3 regions of the Kluyvera fluvialis genome follow, and region 1 is predicted to be linked to each of the others. Evidence: predicted binding sites of a transcription regulator. Region 1 holds the regulator's gene; each other region holds the start of a gene.

Region 1 (7,456 bases):
TGATCGGATCACCTGCCAGCGTGCTAGCACTGACCATTTCAGGAGACAGCTTCGACAATGCCGCTTTCTGTGCGGAAGTAGCGCTAGCCTGCAAACGGTTGTAGCTTGGCGCACCAAAGCGCGCAGCCAGTTCGTTGTAGTGCTCTTGCGGGTTCTTACCGGTCACGGCCGTAATTTCTGCCGCCAACAGGCACATGATGATACCGTCTTTATCCGTTGACCACGGCGTGCCGTCGAAACGCAGGAAAGATGCCCCCGCGCTCTCTTCGCCGCCGAAACCGAAGCTGCCGTCAAACAGACCGTCAACGAACCATTTAAAGCCCACCGGCACTTCTACCAGCTTGCGGCCCAGATCGTTAACCACGCGGTCAATCATTGCTGAAGAGACCAGCGTTTTACCCACGGCAACCTCTTTGCCCCACTGCGGACGATGCTGGAACAGGTAGTTGATAGCCACCGCCAGATAGTGGTTCGGGTTCATCAGCCCTGCCGGAGTGACGATACCGTGACGGTCGTAATCCGGGTCGTTCGCAAAGGCCAGGTCAAACTTATCACGCAGCGCCAGCAGACCCGCCATCGCGCACTCAGAGGAGCAGTCCATACGGATTGCGCCATCTTTATCAAGGTGCATAAAGCGGAAAGTCTGGTCAACGTGATCGTTAACGATGGTCAGGTTCAGGTTGTAATGCGTTGCGATGCGTTTCCAGTATTCGATACCGGAACCGCCCAGCGGATCAACGCCCAGCGTCAGCCCTGCTTTCTGGATAGCCGCCATATCGACGATATCCGCCAGCCCTTCGATAAACGGCTGGACTAAATCGTGTTCTTTCACATGACCGGAAGCCAGTGCTTCAGCCAGGGAAAGGCGTTTAACGCCTTGCAGACCCGCCGCCAGCAGCGCGTTTGCGCGGTCTTCTACCACTTTGGTAACGTTGGTATCTGCCGGGCCACCATTTGGCGGGTTGTATTTGATACCGCCATCTTCCGGCGGGTTATGGGATGGGGTAATCACAATCCCATCAGCCAGCGCGCCGCCTTTTTTGTTGTGCACCAGGATAGCGTTGGAAATCGCCGGCGTCGGCGTGAAGCCATTGTTTTCCTGCACAATGACATCCACACCGTTTGCGGCTAATACTTCAAGAACGGAGATAAACGCGGGTTCAGAGAGCGCATGGGTATCTTTCCCGACGTAACATGGGCCGGTAATGCCATTTTTCGCGCGCTCTTCAGCAATCGCCTGAGCAATCGCTAAAATGTGCTGTTCGTTAAAGCTATGACGACCAGCGCTGCCACGGTGACCGGATGTCCCGAACTTCACCGCATGTTCCGCGTTGCCTACTTCCGGTTGCAGCACATAATACTGCGAGGTCAGTTGAGCGACGTTTATCAAATCACTCTGCTGTGCGGGTTGCCCCGCACGGGTATGGATTGCCATTGCCTTGTCCTTTTATGCAAGGGTTAGATGGTGCCGCAAACCTTTTCAATCAATTCCGCCGGGAATTGCATTGACTGCATGATGTGTTCAACCATGCTGCATTTACGACCCGTATTGGTGTTCGTAATAACCCAGTATGGCGTATCCGGTACCTGTTTTGGTTTTGTCTGGTTACCGTTTTTCAGCAGCGTCTGCTCATCAGCGGCAAAATAGACGCGGGTACGCCCATGGAGGGATTCGGTAGCTTCTGCGAATGCGTTGTTATCCAGAGAGTACAGCGTGGTCAACACCAGCATAAAACGGTTCACCGCTCTTTTTTGCTCTGCGTATTCATCGGAGAGCAGCAGTTCGCGCATGGCACGGACTTTGTCTTTCGTGGTTTTTACCGATTTAACCTCAGCAACGGGGGTAGCAGCTGGCGCGGGAGCGGGTTCTGCTTTGACGACCGGCGCAGCAGCCACTGCCGGCTGTGCGGTGGCGGAGAATTTCAGCATACGCCGTAAAATGTCGGACGCGCTCTCACCGATGTGCAGAGTGTGGGCCGCAATATAGCGATAGAGCTCGTCATCAACTTCGATCGTTTTCATCTTAATCCGGTGCGATAATTTTTTCTGAATACAATTTGCTGGGATTATAAAGTCAAAACCCAACAGCGGGTAGCGCCAAACCAGGAAGACAGCAAAATTCGGATGAGTTCCTCTCTTGCCCCTGAGCGTTAGAATGTCCAACATGATACCCTAACCCGACAACGCGAAAAAAAGAACTTTGCTATGAAATTGAATGTCCGAGCGCAATCTGCACAAAACCTGCACAATAATTCCCCCATCCTTCTTGTCCACGGTCTGTTCGGCAGTCTGGACAACCTCGGGATCCTGGCGCGAGACCTGGTTGCCGACCACGATATCCTTCAGGTTGATATGCGCAACCACGGGCTGTCGCCACGTTCCGATGAAATGAACTACCCCGCGATGGCACAGGATCTTCTCGACACTCTCGACGCCCATCATATTGAGAAAGCCACGGTCATTGGTCACTCGATGGGGGGCAAAGCGGTCATGGCGCTGACGGCGCTAGCGCCAGAACGTATCGACCACCTGGTGGCAATTGATATCGCCCCGGTGGATTATCACGTTCGCCGCCACGATGAGATTTTCGCCGCGATAAATGCGGTTACCCAGGCCGAGGTGGTGACCCGCCATCAGGCCGCCGCCGTGATGCGCGAGCATCTGGCCGAAGAAGGGGTAATTCAATTTCTGCTGAAGTCGTTTGTTGACGGAGCCTGGCGTTTCAATGTGCCGGTGCTGTGGGAGCAATACCCGCATATCGTCGGCTGGCAGACTATCCCGGCCTGGGATCACCCAGCGCTGTTTATTCCCGGCGGCAATTCGCCATATGTCACTGAAGCCTATCGTGCTGACCTGCTGGCGCAATTCCCGCAGGCGAAAGCGCACGTGATTGCCGGTGCGGGCCACTGGGTCCACGCCGAAAAACCGGATGCGGTGCTGCGCGCTATCCGTCGCCACCTCGCAGAGTGATTAAAAATGCATCGACCGCGCACCAGAATGACCGTGGTCGTTGGCGCGCGGGTTCCACTGATGTATGATTGCGCGCTGTCTGCGCTGGGCATTGCCCGGTAGCTTGTTTCCCCGAAGTCACTCAGAACCATGGCAAAAGAACAAACGGACCGTACGACATTAGATTTGTTCGCAAATGAGCGTCGGCCGGGAAGACCCAAAACCAATCCGCTTTCGCGCGATGAACAGCTTCGCATTAATAAGCGCAATCAGTTGAAACGCGACAAAGTGCGCGGCCTGAAGCGCGTAGAGCTGAAGCTGAACAACGATGCCGTTGATGCGCTCAACGAGCTGGCGACTGCCCGTGACATGAGCCGTAGTGAACTTATCGAAGAAATTCTGATGAGCCAACTGGCCCTGCTGCACGGACAGGGGAAAGTCTAAAAAATCCCCCAAAACACACTTTCATGTTGCAGAGTGTGCAGTACGGCACAATAGCTGTTTCCGCACGCTTCTCTGTTCTGCTATTATTGCCCTTATCTGTGGGCAATAAGCCACCACCATATCATTAAGTTTCAAGAGGTTATTTTACTCATGGCAATCGTTGGCATCTTCTTTGGTAGCGACACCGGTAATACCGAAAATATCGCAAAAATGATTCAAAAACAGCTTGGTAAAGATGTCGCTGACGTCCACGACATTGCCAAGAGCAGCAAAGAAGACCTGGCTGCATACGATATCCTGCTGCTGGGCATCCCGACCTGGTACTACGGCGAAGCACAGTGTGACTGGGATGACTTCTTCCCAACGCTGGAAGAGATTGATTTCAATGGCAAACTGGTTGCGCTGTTCGGCTGTGGCGACCAGGAAGATTACGCAGAATACTTCTGCGACGCGCTGGGGACTATTCGCGATATTATCGAACCACGCGGCGCGGCTATCGTTGGTCACTGGCCAACGGCGGGCTACCACTTCGAAGCGTCTAAAGGCCTGGCCGATGACGACCACTTCGTCGGTCTGGCGATTGATGAAGACCGTCAGCCAGAACTGACCGCTGAGCGCGTTGAAAAATGGGTTAAGCAGGTTGCAGAAGAGCTGCACCTCGACGAAATCAAAAACGCCTGATGATAATGAGGTGTGATTATTAAATCACACCTCATTAATAGGTAAAAGCAATCAAAATAATAGATACAATTTTTTAACTTTTTAACACTTACCTGTACAATGTCCTCTGGTTTAGAACTTATCCGATATAGGTTCTGCGCGCAGGTTCATCGCTTAATTTGTCGGTGAAGCCTCGTTTTTGAAAGCTTCGTTTACCCGAATCTTGCTGTTTTCATTTTGATAGGGTCATTCTATAATGAGACGCATTAAACCGGGTGCATTCTCTGTGATACTTTCGCTGATGGAAGTTAATCGTTTAGCAACAGGACAGATTCCGCATGACTGACAATAACACCGCACTAAAGAAGGCTGGCCTGAAAGTCACACTTCCACGGTTGAAAATTCTGGAAGTCCTTCAGGAACCGGATAATCACCATGTCAGCGCGGAAGACTTATACAAACGCCTGATCGACATGGGTGAAGAGATTGGTTTAGCCACGGTTTACCGTGTTCTTAACCAGTTTGATGACGCCGGTATCGTAACGCGCCACAATTTCGAAGGTGGCAAATCTGTTTTCGAACTGACTCAACAGCACCACCATGATCACCTGATCTGCCTCGACTGCGGCAAAGTTATCGAGTTCAGCGATGATTCCATCGAAGCTCGCCAGCGTGAAATCTCGGCGAAGCACGGCATTCGCTTAACCAACCACAGTCTTTATCTTTACGGTCACTGCGCAGAAGGCGATTGCCGTGAAGATGAAAATGCCCACGAAAGTACCGAGAAATAATCTCTCGTCTTCCGTTAAAAGCCAGCCATTGTGTGCTGGCTTTTTTATTTCCTGTTATCGTGCCCCTTCCCTGCCACTGGCACGTCCTGACTTTGTTGCCCGACCAGGCGCGGTAAAATGCCTCGATAACGTGAAGCCATAAAAAAGCCGGAGTCACTCTCGCGGCTCCGGCCTTGAAGAAGAAAAGAGGTTTATTTAACTGGGTTATTACTGCGAATTTCCTGCCAGATTTTATCGCAACGCTTAGCAACCGCTTCGTCGTTACCGGTTTTTCTGGCCTGAATGCACTGTTGGTAATCCAGTACGCGCACACTTTCCTGGCTTGCGAACTGCTCGTGCGCTTTTTCCTGACGCAGCACGTTTAACACGCTCTGGCAGGCTTCAATTTTGTCCGGGTTACCCTGGGCGGTATTGATACAAGCGCTGTAGGCATCTCTCAGCTTGCTGTCTTCTTTCGGGGCTGGTGACTGCGCGCAGGCGGCAAGCCCGGCAGCCATTAAGGCAACAATAATCAGTTTTTTCATACCATGAGCCTCTTCGCTACGGCAGGGGAACCCCCTGCCGTGTCATGCATCAGAAAATAGTGAATGGTGCGATAACCATGAATTTCACGTCACGCTCATCCTGGAAGATGTTGCCGTAACCACCGCCCCAGCTTGGGATGTCAGAGTGGTTGTCGTACTGAGTGAAGTGCAGTTTGAAGAGAGTGCCCTTCGCACGGCCTTCCTGTACGGTGTACATTGCATCCAGGCTGTATGCTGATTCTCTGATGGTGTTGTTTTTGTCGTAGTACGCATCTGGGTTGATCTGCCAGGTTGCTGGCTTCGCATCCCATGCATAGACGTAGGACGCACCCACTGCCCAGCCAGGAAGATCCCAGTTTTTCAGGTCGTACATGCCGCCGAAGAAGACTGCTTTTTCGCCGTTGGCGTTGAAGTCAGAGCGGTTATCCCACCAGATATCCAGACGACCGTTAGACGATGCATAGGTTGGGGTCATACGTTGCAGGAAGTAACCCTGCTGACCATCGGCCTTAACCCAAGTCCCTTCCAGGCGGAAATCGAACACCTCTTTCAGTTTGTAGCCGAAGGTTAACGCTTGCAGCCATGCAGTGCCGTCGTAAATGTCGTTGGTGCTATGGTCGTTAACTTTATCGCGAGTACCGTAGAACTGATAGCTGGTGGTCAGCGGGCCGCCAGGGATATCAAATTTGTAGCTGGCTTTGGCGAAGTACTGGTCAACATAGCCTTCTGCCTGACCAAATGCGGCTTCCAGCACCAGGTCATTTTTGAAATCGTATTTCGCACCGATAGAGTGCAGATAATCAACTTTGGTCTTCTTATCGTTCTGATAGAAGTTGTCCATCTCCAGGTGCCAAGGAGCCTTGTACTCGTTGGTCCACATGTAGGAGAAGCTCAGCGCGCCGTTGTCGCCGTAGTCAAAATTCGCGCCAGCTTCAGCACCCTGATAAGTACCCGGCATAAAGCTCCAGTGCGGAGCTAACAGGGTTTGACCGGTTGGCTGAATATAACCTGCACGTGCCCAGGTTGGGCCGAGTTTGAATTTAGCAGCCGCTTTATACAGGCTGATCCCGCTCTTATCGCCGCTGTAGTCTTCGCTGTAACCTTTGTTTTTGGAAGAGAACGCGATTTCGTTCGGGTGACCACTGCCGTTATCTTCCGCCATTTCGATAGCGGTAAACGCAGCGATATCAAAACCGAACATATCGGCAGCATAGCCAGACTGGAAGTCGAGGTTGGCGTTCCAGGTGGAGTGTGAAAGGTTAGTTTTATATTTATCGTGATCGGTAACATCTTTACGGTCACGCTCACGCTGCCAGTAATAGATGCCGCCGGTTAAGGTTGAATCATCAATGAATCCCGCCGCTTGGGCTTCTGGAGCCATTGCAAAGCCTGACAGTGCTGTCACACCGGCGATAGCCAGCGCCAGCGTACTACGTTTGCCACTAAACGTACGCATAGGTTAATCCTCTTTGACTTTAAAAATGCCGCTGCAAAGCAGAAGCAAAAAAATATGAACTCATAAAAAATAAAATTGTCCTTCACTGCCCACACAGACTATTTTTCGCGACGCGAATTATCAATCCTTTTCCGCAACAAGAGTGCAGGATTATGACAAGGCGCACATAATTGATTTCTATTTGTAACGGAATGCGTTATTAACATTTCTCTATGCCAGCCCTTGTCTGACCTAGATGAAATGTTAATGAGAGCGTTTACACCGTAATTTTGTGACTGAGCACATAAAAGATACGAGTGTGTCGTAGAGGCAGGATATTAAGATTAATTCGCATCGCGAAACTACGAACGGCAGAGTATTAACACGAAAGATAAAAAAACGCCGCATAAGCGGCGTTTTTTTATCAGCGGTATTATTGCGCGGGAATTAACCCACCCAAGTATCACGCAAACCAACGGTGCGGTTAAAGACAAAGTGGTCTGCGGTGCTGTAGCGGCTATCGAGGCAGAAGTAACCCTCACGCTCGAACTGATACGCTTTACCGGCTTCAGCCGCCTTCAGAGAAGGCTCAGCATAACCCTGCTTGATAACCAGTGACTCTGGGTTCATCACAGCAAGGAAGTCTTCTGCTG
Region 2 (7,456 bases), 2.2 Mb from region 1:
GTCTGAGCCTTACGGGTTTCAGTGCAATGAGCCAGGCAGAGAATCTGTTACAGGTCTATCAACAAGCACGCACCAGTAACCCAGATCTCCGTAAATCTGCCGCAGACCGTGACGCCGCATTCGAAAAGATTAACGAAGCGCGCAGCCCGCTGTTACCACAGTTAGGTCTGGGTGCCGATTATACCTATACCAACGGCTTCCGTGATAGTAACGGTGTCAACTCTAACGCAACCAGCGGTTCGTTACAGTTAACCCAAACCCTGTTTGATATGTCGAAATGGCGTGCCCTGACCCTGCAAGAAAAAGCCGCAGGCATTCAGGATGTGACCTACCAGACTGACCAGCAAGCCCTGATTCTGAATACCGCCACGGCGTACTTTAACGTCCTGAGTGCGATTGATGCGCTGTCCTATACCGAAGCGCAGAAACAGGCAATTTACCGTCAGTTAGATCAAACCACTCAGCGCTTTAACGTGGGCCTCGTCGCCATTACCGATGTGCAGAACGCCCGCTCACAGTACGATACCGTGCTGGCGAACGAAGTGACCGCGCGTAACAACCTCGACAACGCCGTTGAAGCGCTGCGTCAGGTCACCGGTAACTACTATCCTGAGCTGGCTTCACTGAACGTTGACAGCTTTAAAACCGACAAGCCACAGGCGGTGAACTCTCTGCTGAAAGAAGCAGAAAACCGCAACCTGGCGCTGTTGCAGGCTCGCCTGAGCCAAGACCTGGCGCGTGAGCAAATCCGCCTGGCGCAGGACGGCCATCTGCCAACACTGGAGTTAAACGCCTCTAGCAGTGTCTCTAACACCTCTTACAGCGGCTCCAAAACCAACGGTTCTCAGTACGGCGACAACGATGCGGGTCAGAACAAAATCGGCCTGAGCTTCTCGCTGCCACTGTATCAAGGCGGGATGGTTAACTCGCAGGTGAAACAGGCACAGTACAACTTTGTCGGCGCGAGCGAGCAGTTAGAAAGCGCGCACCGCTCCGTCGTACAGACCGTGCGTTCTTCCTTTAATAACATCAACGCGTCTATCAGCAGCATCAACGCCTACAAACAGGCCGTTGTTTCTGCGCAAAGTTCTTTGGACGCGATGGAAGCCGGTTATTCGGTAGGTACTCGTACCATCGTTGACGTTCTGGATGCGACCACTACGCTGTACAACGCGAAGCAACAGCTCTCCAGCGCTCGTTACAACTACCTGATTAACCAGCTGAATATTAAATCCGCGCTCGGCACACTGAACGAGCAGGATCTGCTGGCACTGAACAACACGTTGGGTAAACCGGTCTCCACCACCACCGATAGCGTTGCGCCACAAAATGCGCAGCAAGATGCGGCGGCAGATGGTTACACCTCGCCAGCCACCAGCAAAGCGCGTTTGCGTTAAGTTTCACGCTGGTTTATCAAGGCCCGCACTGTGCGGGCCTTGTTGTATTCTGCGCTGTCAACGTAAGGCAACGTAAAGATCCCCTGCTTTATTCCCTTCTTAGCTTCATTTTCAACCACTCATCCACTATCCTGAGCGCTATTGCAATACCACTCTACTGGGTCCAGGAAGATTAAAATGAAACGGACAAACAATATTCAGCACGCTGCCTTTCGTAAAAGCTGGAGCGCGCGCCATTTAACGCCGGTCGCTCTGGCCGTTACCGCCGTGTTCATGCTGGCGGGCTGTGAGAAAACCGATGAAACCGTCACGCTGTACCAAAACGCTGACGACTGCTCCGCCGCGAATCCAAGCAAAAGCGCAGAATGTACAGCAACCTACAACAATGCACTGAAAGAAGCCGAGCGCACTGCGCCTAAATACGCCAGCCGTGAAGACTGCGTGGCCGAATTTGGTGAAGGCCAGTGCCAGCAGGCTCCGGCGCAAGCAGGTCTTGCCCCAACTGGCGAAGGTCAGGCTCAAGCGCAAACACAGAGCAGCGGCAGTTTCTGGATGCCATTAATGGCAGGTTACATGATGGGCCGTATGATGGGCGGCGGCATGGGCTTCCAGCAACAGCCGGTGTTCACCTCGAAAAACCCAGCCAGCCCAGCCTACGGTAAATACACTGATGCGGGCGGCAAAAACTATGGCGCCGCACAGCCAGGCCGTTCAATGAACGTGCCGAAAACAGCGATGGCACCAAAACCGGCAACCACCAACACCGTAACACGTGGCGGCTTTGGGGAGTCGGTGGCGAAGCAGTCCACCATGCAGCGTAGCGCTACGGGCAGCACTTCCCGTTCGATGGGCGGCTAATGACCATGGAAAGAATCAGTATCGTTGAACGCCCGGACTGGCGTGAAAAAGCCACCGAATACGGCTTTAACTTCCACACCATGTACGGCGAGCCGTACTGGAGTGAAGAGGCTTATTACAAGCTGACGTTAGCACAGGTTGAAAAGCTGGAAGATGTCACCGCCGAACTGCATCAGCTATGCCTGAAAGTGGTTGAGCGGGTTATCGCCAGCGATGAGCTAATGGCGAAGTTCCGTATTCCAAAGCACACCTGGGGTTTTGTACGCCAGTCGTGGCAGACTCACCAGCCGTCGCTTTATTCACGCCTCGACCTGGCCTGGGATGGTACCGGTGAGCCGAAGCTTCTGGAGAATAACGCCGATACGCCAACTTCGCTGTATGAAGCGGCATTTTTCCAATGGATTTGGCTGGAAGATCAGATCAATGCAGGCAACTTGCCTGAAGGCAGCGACCAGTTCAACAGCCTGCAAGAAAAGATTATCGACCGCTTCAATGAACTGCGCGAACAGCACGGTTTTCAGTTGCTACACCTGACCTGCTGCCGTGATACCGTTGAAGATCGCGGTACGGTGCAATATTTGCAGGACTGCGCGGCGGAAGCAGGCGTTGCCACCGAATTCTTGTATATCGACGATATCGGTCTGGGCGAGAAAGGTCAGTTCACCGACCTGCAAGATCAGGTTATCGGTAATCTGTTCAAACTCTATCCGTGGGAATACATGCTGCGTGAGATGTTCTCGACCAAGCTGGAAGACGCTGGCGTTCGCTGGCTGGAACCGGCATGGAAGAGCATTATCTCCAACAAAGCATTGCTGCCAATGCTATGGGAAATGTTCCCGGATCACCCTAACCTGCTGCCAGCCTATTTTGCCGAGGACGATCACCCACCGCTGGAAAAATACGTGGTGAAGCCTATCTTCTCTCGTGAAGGTGCGAACATTTCGATCGTCGAAAATGGCAAAACCATTGAGCAAGTCGAAGGGCCGTACGGTGAAGAAGGAATGATCGTGCAGCAGTTCCACCCGCTACCAAAATTTGGCGATAGCTACATGCTGATTGGTAGCTGGCTCATCAACGATCAACCCGCCGGGATAGGTATTCGTGAGGACAGAGCGCTGATCACTCAGGATCTTTCGCGCTTCTATCCCCACATTTTCGTCGAATAACCGTTAGCCTACCAGCACCGACAGCATACTCAGGGAGCCCATTTCGATCCCCTCAACAGGGATGGTGATGGGCTCTTCGCCATCCCACGCGCCCAACACATACAGCAGCGGCAGGAAATGATCTGCAGTCGGGTTTGATAACGCGCCGCCATCATGATCAAGGTAGTTGACCAGCGGATGTTGCTCAACCGGCCCTTTCCAGCGCAGATTAGCTTTGACGTAATCATCAAACGCACTGGCCCACGGATACGGCGTAGACTCCCCGTGCCATTTAACCGTACGCAGGTTATGCACCACGTTACCACTCGCTACCAGCATAATACCTTCGTCGCGCAGGCTGGCGAGCTTACGCCCCATCTCAAAATGCCACGCCGCCGGTTTGGTGCTATCAATACTTAATTGCACCATCGGGATGTCGGCGTTCGGGTACATCTTGATCAACACGCCCCACGAGCCGTGGTCAAAACCCCAGGCTTCTTTATCTAACGCGACCGGAACCGGAGCCAACAGCTCAACTAGCTTCTGAGCCAGTTCCGGGCAGCCAGGAGCGGGATAATGGGTGTCATACAATGCCTGCGGAAAACCGCCAAAATCATGGATTGTTTTTGGCGTTTCCATTGCCGTGACGCCCGTCCCCCGCGTGAACCAGTGGGCAGAAACCACCACGATAGCTTTCGGGCGCGGCAGCGTTTCACCAAGCTGCCGCCAGGTACGGGTATAGACGTTATCTTCCAGTACGTTCATCGGGCTACCGTGACCTAAAAACAGTGCTGGCATTCGGCTACGAGACATGGTGTTATCCTTCCAAAGAGAATCATTGAATAACACCACATTAACCTGTTTTTAGTGAGGAGAAACTCAGATAAGCGTGATGATGATCTTCAGAAAATTTGAATGTAAGAATGAGGTAAAGAACGCCTGAGCCTCTCGCCAGCAGTGACAAATTTCAATGCTATGAATGATAATCATTATCATAAGGAGTAAGCAATGTCGGTTCCGCTCATTCTGACATTACTGGCAGGAGCTGCCACGTTTATCGGCGCTATTCTCGGCGTTATCGGGCAAAAACCATCAAATCGGGTCTTAGCCTTCTCACTCGGTTTTGCTGCGGGGATCATGCTGTTAATCTCGCTGATGGAGATGCTGCCCGCCGCACTGGATGCCCCTGGCATGCCGCCTGTTCTCGGCTATGGCATGTTTGTTGTCGGCCTGCTCGGCTACTTCGCGCTGGATCGCGCGCTGCCGCACGCACATCCACAGGATCTCATGCAAGAAAGCAACCCGCCGTTGCCGCGTAATCTTCGCCGTACCGCCATTTTGCTGACGTTGGGGATAAGCCTGCACAACTTCCCTGAAGGCATCGCCACCTTCGTCACTGCCAGTAATAATCTGGAGCTAGGCTTCGGTATCGCGCTGGCGGTTGCCCTGCACAATATTCCTGAAGGGCTGGCGGTTGCAGGGCCGGTGTATGCCGCCACGGGTTCAAAGCGCAAAGCGATATTCTGGGCTGGGATCTCCGGGATGGCAGAAATTCTTGGAGGGGTGCTAGCCTGGGCAATTCTCGGCAGTATGGTGTCGCCAATTGTGATGGCATCAATAATGGCAGCGGTCGCCGGAATTATGGTCGCCCTCTCAGTCGATGAGCTGATGCCACTCGCCAAAGAGATAGACCCGAACAATAACCCCAGCTACGGCGTACTGTGCGGAATGTCGGTGATGGGGATGAGTTTAGTGGTGCTGCAATCAATGGGCATTGGCTAATCGCCATAAAAAAGCCCGGTGCGTGACCGGGCTTTATCAAATATCGGGTTGTCCGCTTAGCTTGCTTTACGCTCGTGCTCGCGGCGGTAAGCCACCAGATCTTCGATAGTCACCAGCGCCATATTGTGTTCTTTAGCAAACTTGATGCACTCTGGCGCGCGCGCCATAGTGCCATCATCATTGGTCAGTTCACACAGTACGCCAGCCGGTTTGAAACCTGCCAGAGTTACTAAGTCGATGGTTGCTTCAGTGTGGCCACCACGGGTCAGTACGCCGCCCGGCTGCGCGCGCAGCGGGAAAACGTGGCCCGGACGGTTCAGGTCGGAAGGTTTTGCGCCGTCGGCAATCGCCGCGCGCACGGTGGTCAGGCGGTCAGCGGCGGAAACGCCAGTCGTCACGCCGTGAGCCGCTTCAATAGTCACCGTGAAACCGGTGCCGTAAGCGCTGGTGTTGTTTTCTACCATCATAGGCAGTTCCAGCTGTTTACGACGTTCGTCGGTCAGGCACAGACAAACGATGCCGCTACCGTGACGGATAGTCAGCGCCATTTGTTCAACAGTCATGTTTTCGGCGGCAAAGATCATGTCGCCTTCGTTTTCACGATCTTCGTCGTCCAGCACCATCGCGCCACGGCCTTCGCGCAGAGCAATCAGTGCGTTTTCAACGCGTTCGAACGGAGTACCAAAAGAGGAAAGTAGCGTCTGATTCATGGTAAAAAAACCTCATTAATATTATGGTTACCAGAATCAGGGCAGTCTTAGGAGTGCCGATAAACGGCAAATAGATAACGCGAGCGGGCTTTCACCCGACTGGATCGTTACTCTCTCCCATCCGGACTCTAACCGTCGGCCCCGGAATTACACCGGATCTGCTGACCTTCCCGTTTTCACAGGAAGCGCTCGCGGGCTTTCAGCCGTAGCTGATTTACCGCCGGTGGGGAATTTCGCCCCGCCCTGAGAATAAGCGTACTCACTATAACGCTATTGATTATCTTCGGCAATGCATAAGGTTCGAACAATTCTGGTTTATCGTACCAGGAGAAGACACTACAATAGCGCTAAAGCCGACACGATCAGGGAAACAGAGATGATTGACCCGAAAAAAATTGAACAAATCGCCCGCCAGGTTCACGAATCAATGCCAAAAGGCCTGCGTGAATTTGGGGATGATATAGAGAAGAAAGTTCGCCAGGTGATTCAATCACAGTTGACGCGTCTGGATGTGGTTAGCCGCGAAGAGTTCGACGTGCAAACGCAGGTTCTGCTGCGTACGCGTGAGAAGCTGGCGCTGTTAGAGCAACGCGTCAGCGAGCTGGAAAGCCGTGCGGCGGCTCCTGCTGCGAGCGATAAAGAGTAAGCGATTTCCCTCTCCCTTTGGGAGAGGGAAAACAGCGAGAAACTACTTCTCGCTATCCTGCTGAATTTTCTTGATAATATTGGTCGTTGAACAACCATCTTCAAAGTTCAGCACCAGCACTTCACCCCCGTTCGCCCACACTTCTTCGCTACCGGCAATTTGTTCTGGTTTATAGTCACCGCCTTTTACTAAGCGGTCCGGCAGGATGCCAGCAATCAGGCGCTGCGGAGTATCTTCTTCAAACGAAACGACCCAGTCAACGGACTCCAGCGCGCCCAGCACAATCATGCGCTGTTCCAGTGGGTTAACCGGACGAGATTCGCCTTTCAGACGCTTAGTAGAGGCATCGCTGTTCACGGCAACGATCAGGCGGTCGCCCAGCTTGCGCGCATTCGCCAGATAAGACACATGCCCTGCGTGCAGAATGTCGAACACGCCGTTGGTCATGACCACTTTCTCACCGCGACGACGCGCCGCCGCGACAGCCTGTTTCAGTTCTTCTTCACTCATCACACCGAAACCGGTGTCTGCGCGACCACGCACCGCGTTTTCCAGCTCGATTGGCGAAACGGTAGACGTCCCGAGTTTGCCAACCACCACGCCCGCTGCGGCGTTAGCGAAGAAGCACGCTTCTTCCAGCGTTTTACCGGAGGCCAACGTCGCTGCCAGCACGCCAATAACGGTATCGCCCGCACCGGTCACGTCGTACACTTCTTGTGCCTGAGTGGGCTGATGCAGCGGTGCTTTTCCCGGCTGGAGCAACGTCATGCCCTGTTCGGAACGGGTCACCAGCAGCGCGGAAAGATCGAAATCAGCAATCAACTTCATGCCGCGTTCAACCAGCTCTTCTTCGCTTTTACATTTGCCCACAACCGCTTCAAATTCAGACAGATTCGGGGTCAGCAGCGTTGCGCCGCG
Region 3 (7,456 bases), 2.3 Mb from region 1:
GCGTGCGGGGCCTGCGCCAGAGCCTGTCGTGAACAAGCGCTACGTTTCAACGACGGCAAGCTGGAATGGTCGTCTACGTTATGCACTGGCTGCCATAGCTGTATGGCCGTCTGTTTCCACCGTGCGATCATGGTTCAGCCACAAATTCAGCTAAGCTATACCCAAAAATTTACCTTTATACGAAAGAGGTGTACCTGTTGCCAGCATCCATTCTTTACCATGAATGCTGAACAGCAACATTGCCACATTTGCCAGCGTCACAGCCACAATATGCGCGAAGCGTAATAGAGATTACGCGACTAAACATCGCAACGATGCCGCATGACATCAACAGATAAAATTACACATCGTGGGGTCTTACAAAAGGCCGCTGATAGTCTGGCCACACCAGCGCCACCAGCTCAGGATATGCCTCCTGGGCGAATTCACCGAAACACTGCTGTAGGCTTAACACCACCGGATCGCTGGCACTAACCTGTTCACCTTTAAGGCAACGACGCTTAATCTCATCGTAATATTCGTAGACTGCGCCGTTGAGATTCCGACAACGTTCCTGGGCATCAAAAAGACCAGGCGTTTCCTTTAATTCGTCGCTAGACAGACGCTTTATCGTTGATTGCAGAAAATCGATATATTCATGATTAATTCGCCAATACCACGAAGGCGTGATACTGCTCATCAATCCAGCAAAATGACTTTCGCCTTCATCTTTGTTCAGCGGTGTGGTGGTACTGGCGGTTGCAGTTTCATTTTCGATATCCGCTGTTTCGTTATTTTGACCATACATAAAAATTAAAATAACGGCGGTGAGCAACAGCAACACCATCACAAAATAAATAATACCGCTCATGGTTTTCTCCACTTTTTTTGATTTTAAAAGTGCACCATGATAATGTCAACGAAGCTCACTATAATAAAAAACACCCGCCAGCCCTTCGAAAGACGACACGTATATGATAGCTGAAACCCTTATCCCAGCCCGTTTTTGTATCTCAGCGATCGACGCTGAGAGCCAGGATATCAAGGACAAGCAGCACCCAGAGCCGGAGAAGGCTTCGTTATCTCGCTGGCAGAATGAGATATTGATTAGCGGCGGCCAGTCGCGTAACCCATTGCTGGAAGAGCGCGATCGTCATATTAAAGATAGATTATATCGCGTCGCTAAAATTGAAGCATTTGCCCTTATGCTAAATAATTTGGTCGTACAGGGGGAGATATCTCCACTGGAGTTAAGCCAAATTATTGAGTTAAAAACCCAAGAAATAAATGAAGACGGTAATAAAATTTGGCTTAATTTAATGACTCAGGAAAAAGTCACGCCACTGTTTTATAACCTGACGGAAAAGTAAGCATGAAACTTGTCGATGTTAGCGAGGCTAATTTAACATTAAGCCCGCAGATAAGTGATGAAACACTTCTTCAGCGCAACCTTCAGGCATTACGTGATGAAAAAAGCGCCGAAGGCCGCCGTATTTCTAACGCATCGGTACCAATTCCCGCAGCGTTGGTCAAAATGAAATGGCAGAATCGCCGCGAAATTTACGCCTATCAGGTAAAAGAAGAGATCTTTGGCGCTGCGCTGTGCGAAATCATGGAACGTTATCCACACCTGCGCGATAAAATTCTGGCGCACACCGAAGCCTGCTATCAGCATGTCCTGCACCGCGAAACCGCAACCCTTGAGATAAGCCGTGGCCTTGCCGATGGCGACTATCGCACCGCTAACGTCATCCTGAAGCCGGACAGAGACAGCGAGAAAAAGCCGGTTATCGTCGCTGCGCCTACACCTAAGCCAGTCTGAACACCGCTTAATATTATTTAAATCAGCGTATTAATTTCACAGGAAGGGTGCATCTGAGGGGAATAATAGCGAATGGCGCAGAGTGCGCCATTCGGGGTATTTTACTTTTTCGCGACGGTCTCTTCACCGACCAGGCCAATCTTGAGATACCCTGCCTGATGCAGCGTATCCATGACCTTCATCATCGTTTCGTAGTCCACCGTTTTATCGGCGCGGAAGAACACGGTCGTGTCTTTCTTACCTTCCGTCAACGCGTTAAGCGCCGTAACCATATTGTCTTCGGTGACAGGATCGTTACCGAGGAACATCGATTTATCCGCTTTTACCGACAGATACACCGGTTTTTCCGGTCGTGGCTGCGGTTGGCTGGAGGAGGCTGGCAGGTTGACTTTAACATCCACGGTCGCCAGCGGCGCGGCAACCATGAAGATAATCAGCAGAACCAACATGACATCGATAAACGGCGTCACGTTGATTTCATGCATTTCGCCGGTATCGTCCAGATTTTCATTAAGACGCATTGCCATGGGGCATTAACCTACTCGTAATTTCTGTGCGGTACGTACCGGATGCACGCCGCTGGCGCTAAGATCCAGGTCACGGCTCTGCAACAGCAGTACCTGTGCGGCGACATCGCTCAGGTTGGCTTTAAAGCCGCCAATCAGGCGCGCGAAGATGTTATAGATAACCACCGCAGGGATAGCGGCGAACAGGCCAATCGCGGTGGCCAACAGGGCTTCAGCAATCCCCGGTGCGACAACGGCCAGGTTCGTGGTTTGCGTTTGAGCAATACCGATGAAGCTGTTCATAATGCCCCATACCGTACCAAACAGGCCGATAAATGGCGAGATAGCACCGATGGTCGCCAGGAAGCCATTCCCACGCCCCATGTGACGCCCAACCGCCGCGACGCGACGCTCAAGACGGAAACCGGTACGCTCTTTAATCCCTTCGTTATCTTCCGAACCGGCAGACAGCTCAAGCTCGTTCTGCGCTTCGTTAATTAATTGGCTGCTCAGGCTTTGGGCATCGAATGAGGCGGCAATTTCGTGCGCCTGGTTGAGAGAGCGCGCATCCCCTAACAGTTTCTGCTCACGCTTGAGGCGGCGTTTATGGGAAAGCAGTTCAGCGCCCTTGCTGAAGAAAAGAGCCCAGGTGACGACGGATGCCAGTATCAAGCCGATCATGACTACTTTAACCACGATGTCGGCATGATGATACATACCCCAAACGGAGAGATCCGCCTGCATCAAATTATTACCCACTGTGTATCTCCAGGACTTAAATCACAAAACCTGAGCACAATAATATCAAAACAACGTCGAATTGATAGTAGTTCTCATTAGTATTTACATATTGACTTAAATCACACTTAGTTTCCTTGCGCTTACGCAGTAAAAAAGTTTTCAGCTTTCTTTTTGGCAAAATTTTCTGCTGTATGCGTACGAAACGCTATACCCTGCCGCCAATCGTGATAGTTTAGACGTCCAGACGTATAAAAACAGGTACAGCAGAAATGGCAAACAAGCACCTCGACACCGCGCTGGTCAACGCCGGGCGCAGTAAAAAATACACACAGGGATCGGTAAACAGCGTGATTCAGCGCGCGTCATCGCTGGTTTTTGAAAGCGTCGCCGCCAAAAAACATGCCACGCATAACCGCGCCAACGGAGAACTATTCTATGGGCGTCGCGGCACGCTAACGCACTTCTCTCTCCAGGAGGCAATGTGTGAGCTGGAAGGCGGCGCGGGCTGCGCCCTTTTCCCTTGCGGGGCAGCCGCAGTGGCAAATACGATTCTGGCGTTTGTCGAACAGGGCGACCACGTACTGATGACCAACACCGCCTACGAACCAAGCCAGGATTTCTGTACCAAAATTCTCGGCAAGCTGGGTGTGACCACCGGCTGGTTTGACCCGCTGATTGGCGCAGAGATAGCGAACCTAATTCAACCCAATACCAAAGTGGTGTTTCTGGAATCACCTGGCTCCATCACGATGGAAGTACACGACGTCCCGGCGATAGTTGCCGCTGTGCGTCGCGTCGCGCCAGAAGCCATTATCATAGTAGATAACACCTGGGCGGCGGGCGTGCTGTTTAAGGCGCTGGAGTTTGGCGTTGATATTTCGATTCAGGCCGGGACGAAATACCTGATTGGTCACTCCGATGCGATGGTAGGCACGGCGGTGTCTAATGAACGTTGCTGGCCGCAGTTGCGCGAAAACGCGTATCTGATGGGCCAAATGCTCGACGCCGACACCGCGTATATGACCAGCCGTGGCCTGCGTACTCTGGGTGTCCGTTTGCGCCAGCATCACGAGAGCAGCCTGAAAATTGCCGAATGGCTGGTACAACAGCCTCAAGTCGCACGAGTTAACCACCCTGCGCTGCCGGGTAGTAAAGGGCATGAGTTCTGGAAGCGCGACTTCACCGGCAGCAGCGGGCTGTTCTCTTTTGTACTCAATAAGCGCCTGAATGACGACGAACTGGCGAACTATCTCGACCACTTCTCGCTGTTTAGCATGGCCTATTCCTGGGGCGGGTTCGAATCTTTGATTCTGGCAAACCAGCCGGAGGAGCTTGCTACCATTCGCCCGGGCGGTGAGATTGATTTCAGCGGCACGTTAATTCGTGTCCACATCGGTTTAGAAAACCTTGACGATCTCATTGCGGATTTAGCGGCAGGATTCGCCCGCATCGTGTAACATAGCCCATGCCCGACATCATCCTTTGTCGGGCGTAAACAAATTCAGCCCCGTTGTCAGCAAATCAGAACAACGCCGCTGTATTTGTTGCGCCCGAGATCAAGGTGTTTTTAATCTTTTGGGCGTACAATGAGCGAAAACGCTGTTCCACGGGAATTTTCATGGTCGTTATTCAAGATATTGTCGCCGCGCTGTGGCAGCACGATTTTGCTGCTCTGGCGAATCCGCGCGTCGTGGGGGTCGTTTATCTGGTCATGTTTGCCACACTGTTTCTGGAAAATGGCCTGCTTCCCGCTTCATTCTTACCCGGTGATAGCCTGTTGCTATTGGCGGGTGCGCTCATCGCCAAGGGCGTAATGGGCTACATCCCTACGATTGCGATTTTAACCACCGCCGCCAGCCTCGGCTGCTGGCTGAGCTATGTTCAGGGGCGTTGGTTGGGTAACACACGAGTGGTGAAAGGTTGGTTGTCGCAGCTACCGGATAAATACCACCAGCGCGCAACCTGCATGTTTGACCGACACGGTCTGCTGGCGCTGCTGGCTGGCCGTTTTCTGGCATTTGTGCGCACATTGTTGCCTACGATGGCCGGAATTTCTGGCTTACCTAACCGCCGCTTCCAGGTGTTCAACTGGTTGAGCGCGCTGCTGTGGGTTGGCGTAGTCACCAGCTTCGGTTATGCCATCAGCATGATCCCTTTCGTGAAACGTCACGAAGATCAGGTGATGACATTTTTGCTGATCCTGCCGATTTTCCTGCTGGTTGCTGGCCTGCTTGGCACGGTGATTGTGGTCATCAAGAAGAAATACTGCGACGCGTAATACTCATTTACGCGTTTGAAAAGCCCGGCAACTGCCTGATGCTTGTCAGTTAAGGGGATTTCTACTTTTAGTATCGCCGCCAGTTGCGCTCTTTTTTACGCCATGCCCTAAACATGCTCGGGCGCAAAGAGCGCGCAAGGGGCGGCCAGTCGCCGCCGCCCCCTGCACCCCCGGTCTCCGGCGGCAAAATCGTCGCTTCGCGATTCCCTCAGCTTATCTCTTGCGGCTTTCGGGTCGGGCGCGAGGCAACATCCCTGTAAAGCCGCGCCCTCAGCCCACATCCCTGTGGGCTGCCCCGGCCTCCAGAGAACGCTTCGGCGATTTAGACGCCACCCACGTCAGTGCGGTCTTTGAATGAACATCCAGAACCAGAGTTACTGAAACCGATGAGTCCCCGATGGAAATCGGCGAGCCGGAGAAAGGAAGACAAGGTCAGACCGCCAGGGATGGCGGGCTGAGGCGAACCGAGACAGGAAGTCGAGTTTCGCCGTGCCGCAGGCTGGAGTTCGCAGGCGAGCGCAGTGCGAAGCACCGATTTCCCTGCGGGGCCGCAGGGATTGTCAAGGGGGACTCGGCAGTCCCCCTTGACCCGTTCACAGGAACAGAGGCTTCATGTTCTACAAAACATCAGGTGAACGGAATGTGGCGCTTAACTGACAAGCGTTACGGCAACCGCCGGTTTTTTTATATTTAAATACCGCGCAGACGCGCGGCATCTTCTCCCGGCGTCAGGCCGAAATAGCGTTTAAACTCGCGGCTGAACTGTGAGGCGCTTTCATACCCCACTTGCATCGCCGCCGCGCTGGCTTTCACGCCATCGTGTACCATCATCATCCGCGCTTTATGCAAACGGTAGGCTTTCAGGTATTGCAGCGGCGAAGTGCTGGTCACTGATTTAAAATTATGATGAAACGCAGACAGGCTCATATTGGCCTCGGCGGCCAGTTGATCAACGCTCAGGCTTTCGGTGTACTGGCTTTCAATGCGTTTCAGCACTCGGCTAATCTGACTGAAGTGCGTTTGTCGGCTCACCAACGCCATCAGCGCCCCGCCGCGTGGCCCGATCAGCACGTGGTACAACATTTCGCGGATAATCTGCTTCCCAAGAATCCGCGCGTCCAGCGGGCGTTCCATCACATCCAGCAGGCGTTCGGCAGCGCAGAGAATCTCCTCGGACAGTGTGGCAGAGTTAATGCCGCTTTCCGCCATCGACGGGTGAAATAGCGCGTCCTCGCCAATGTCCATCAGCAGCTCTTGTAGCTGTAAAATATCCACATCTAACCGTAGCCCAGCAAGCGGCGCGTCTTCGGTCGCAAAAGTTTCACATTCGAAGGGTAAAGGTACGGTAAGCAGCAAATACTCGTTTGCATCATAGCGAAAGGTGCGCTCATTAATGTAACCAATTTTATAGCCGGAAAAGAGAAACACGATGCCGGGGCGATACATCACCGGTGTACGCCCACAGGGCTGATTACCATACAGCAATTGGATATCCGGCAGCAGTGCCCTCAGGTTTTGTTCATTATTTTTCAGATGCTTAACTTTTTCTGTCAGCAGAGCACAAATATCTTCGCGGTTCATCAATGGGTACTCCCGATACCTTTTCCGACGATGCCATTGTGACTACGATTAACGCATTTCTCCAGCCTTATGGAGAAATGGGCAAGACAATCGCAGAAATGTGCATTGAGAGGGATGACAACCAGGACCACAATGATGACATTCGGCGGTAACCCATCACCGCCCTCTTTTTCCACCCACTAAGAAGGGAACGAGCCATGTTTAATTTTGATCTTCACACCCCTACTCGCATTCTGTTCGGTAAAGGCGCCATCGAAAACCTGCGCGCGCAAATCCCGGCTGATGCTCGCGTGCTGATCACCTACGGCGGCGGTAGCGTCAAAAAAACCGGCGTACTGGACCAGGTACTCGCCGCGCTGAAAGGCCTGGACGTGCTGGAATTTGGCGGTATCGAACCTAACCCATCTTATGAAACGCTGATGAATGCGGTGAAAATCGCCCGTGAGCAGAAAGTGACGTTCCTGCTGGCCGTCGGCGGCGGTTCCGTGCTGGATGGCACGAAATTTATCGCTGCTGCTGCGCACTACGATGCAAGCATCGACCCGTGGG

The links. The regulator Fur, encoded in region 1, represses iron uptake genes when iron is present. The targets are predictions, from matches to a motif close to ATAATAATGAGAACNACTATCAA.
Region 2: the regulator Fur is predicted to act here: its motif matches at 4,380-4,402, upstream of zupT (zinc transporter ZupT).
Region 3: the regulator Fur is predicted to act here: its motif matches at 3,128-3,150, upstream of exbB (tol-pal system-associated acyl-CoA thioesterase).

Annotation. Positions count from the first base shown of each region.
Region 1 covers NZ_AP046142.1:3,428,892-3,436,347, forward strand. The annotation lists gene pgm (phosphoglucomutase (alpha-D-glucose-1,6-bisphosphate-dependent)) at 1-1,435, opposite strand, end outside; gene seqA (replication initiation negative regulator SeqA) at 1,459-2,022, opposite strand; gene ybfF (esterase) at 2,206-2,970, shown strand; gene ybfE (LexA regulated protein) at 3,100-3,393, shown strand; gene fldA (flavodoxin FldA) at 3,544-4,074, shown strand; gene fur (ferric iron uptake transcriptional regulator) at 4,392-4,844, shown strand; gene AC6I4B_RS16200 (ChiQ/YbfN family lipoprotein) at 5,036-5,368, opposite strand; gene chiP (chitoporin ChiP) at 5,418-6,824, opposite strand; gene glnS (glutamine--tRNA ligase) at 7,251-7,456, opposite strand, start outside.
Region 2 covers NZ_AP046142.1:696,498-703,953, reverse strand. The annotation lists gene tolC (outer membrane channel protein TolC) at 1-1,397, shown strand, start outside; gene AC6I4B_RS03425 (DUF1190 family protein) at 1,575-2,255, shown strand; gene AC6I4B_RS03420 (glutathionylspermidine synthase family protein) at 2,261-3,421, shown strand; gene ygiD (4,5-DOPA-extradiol-dioxygenase) at 3,425-4,213, opposite strand; gene zupT (zinc transporter ZupT) at 4,409-5,182, shown strand; gene ribB (3,4-dihydroxy-2-butanone-4-phosphate synthase) at 5,239-5,892, opposite strand; FMN riboswitch at 5,998-6,147, opposite strand; gene ubiK (ubiquinone biosynthesis accessory factor UbiK) at 6,269-6,538, shown strand; gene hldE (bifunctional D-glycero-beta-D-manno-heptose-7-phosphate kinase/D-glycero-beta-D-manno-heptose 1-phosphate adenylyltransferase HldE) at 6,581-7,456, opposite strand, start outside.
Region 3 covers NZ_AP046142.1:753,357-760,812, reverse strand. The annotation lists gene AC6I4B_RS03650 (4Fe-4S binding protein) at 1-285, shown strand, start outside; gene AC6I4B_RS03645 (ESA_00282 family adhesion-associated protein) at 341-850, opposite strand; gene AC6I4B_RS03640 (hypothetical protein) at 954-1,349, shown strand; gene AC6I4B_RS03635 (cytoplasmic protein) at 1,352-1,801, shown strand; gene exbD (TonB system transport protein ExbD) at 1,903-2,328, opposite strand; gene exbB (tol-pal system-associated acyl-CoA thioesterase) at 2,335-3,066, opposite strand; gene metC (cystathionine beta-lyase) at 3,318-4,505, shown strand; gene yghB (DedA family general envelope maintenance protein YghB) at 4,667-5,326, shown strand; gene AC6I4B_RS03610 (AraC family transcriptional regulator) at 6,017-6,907, opposite strand; gene yqhD (alcohol dehydrogenase) at 7,105-7,456, shown strand, end outside.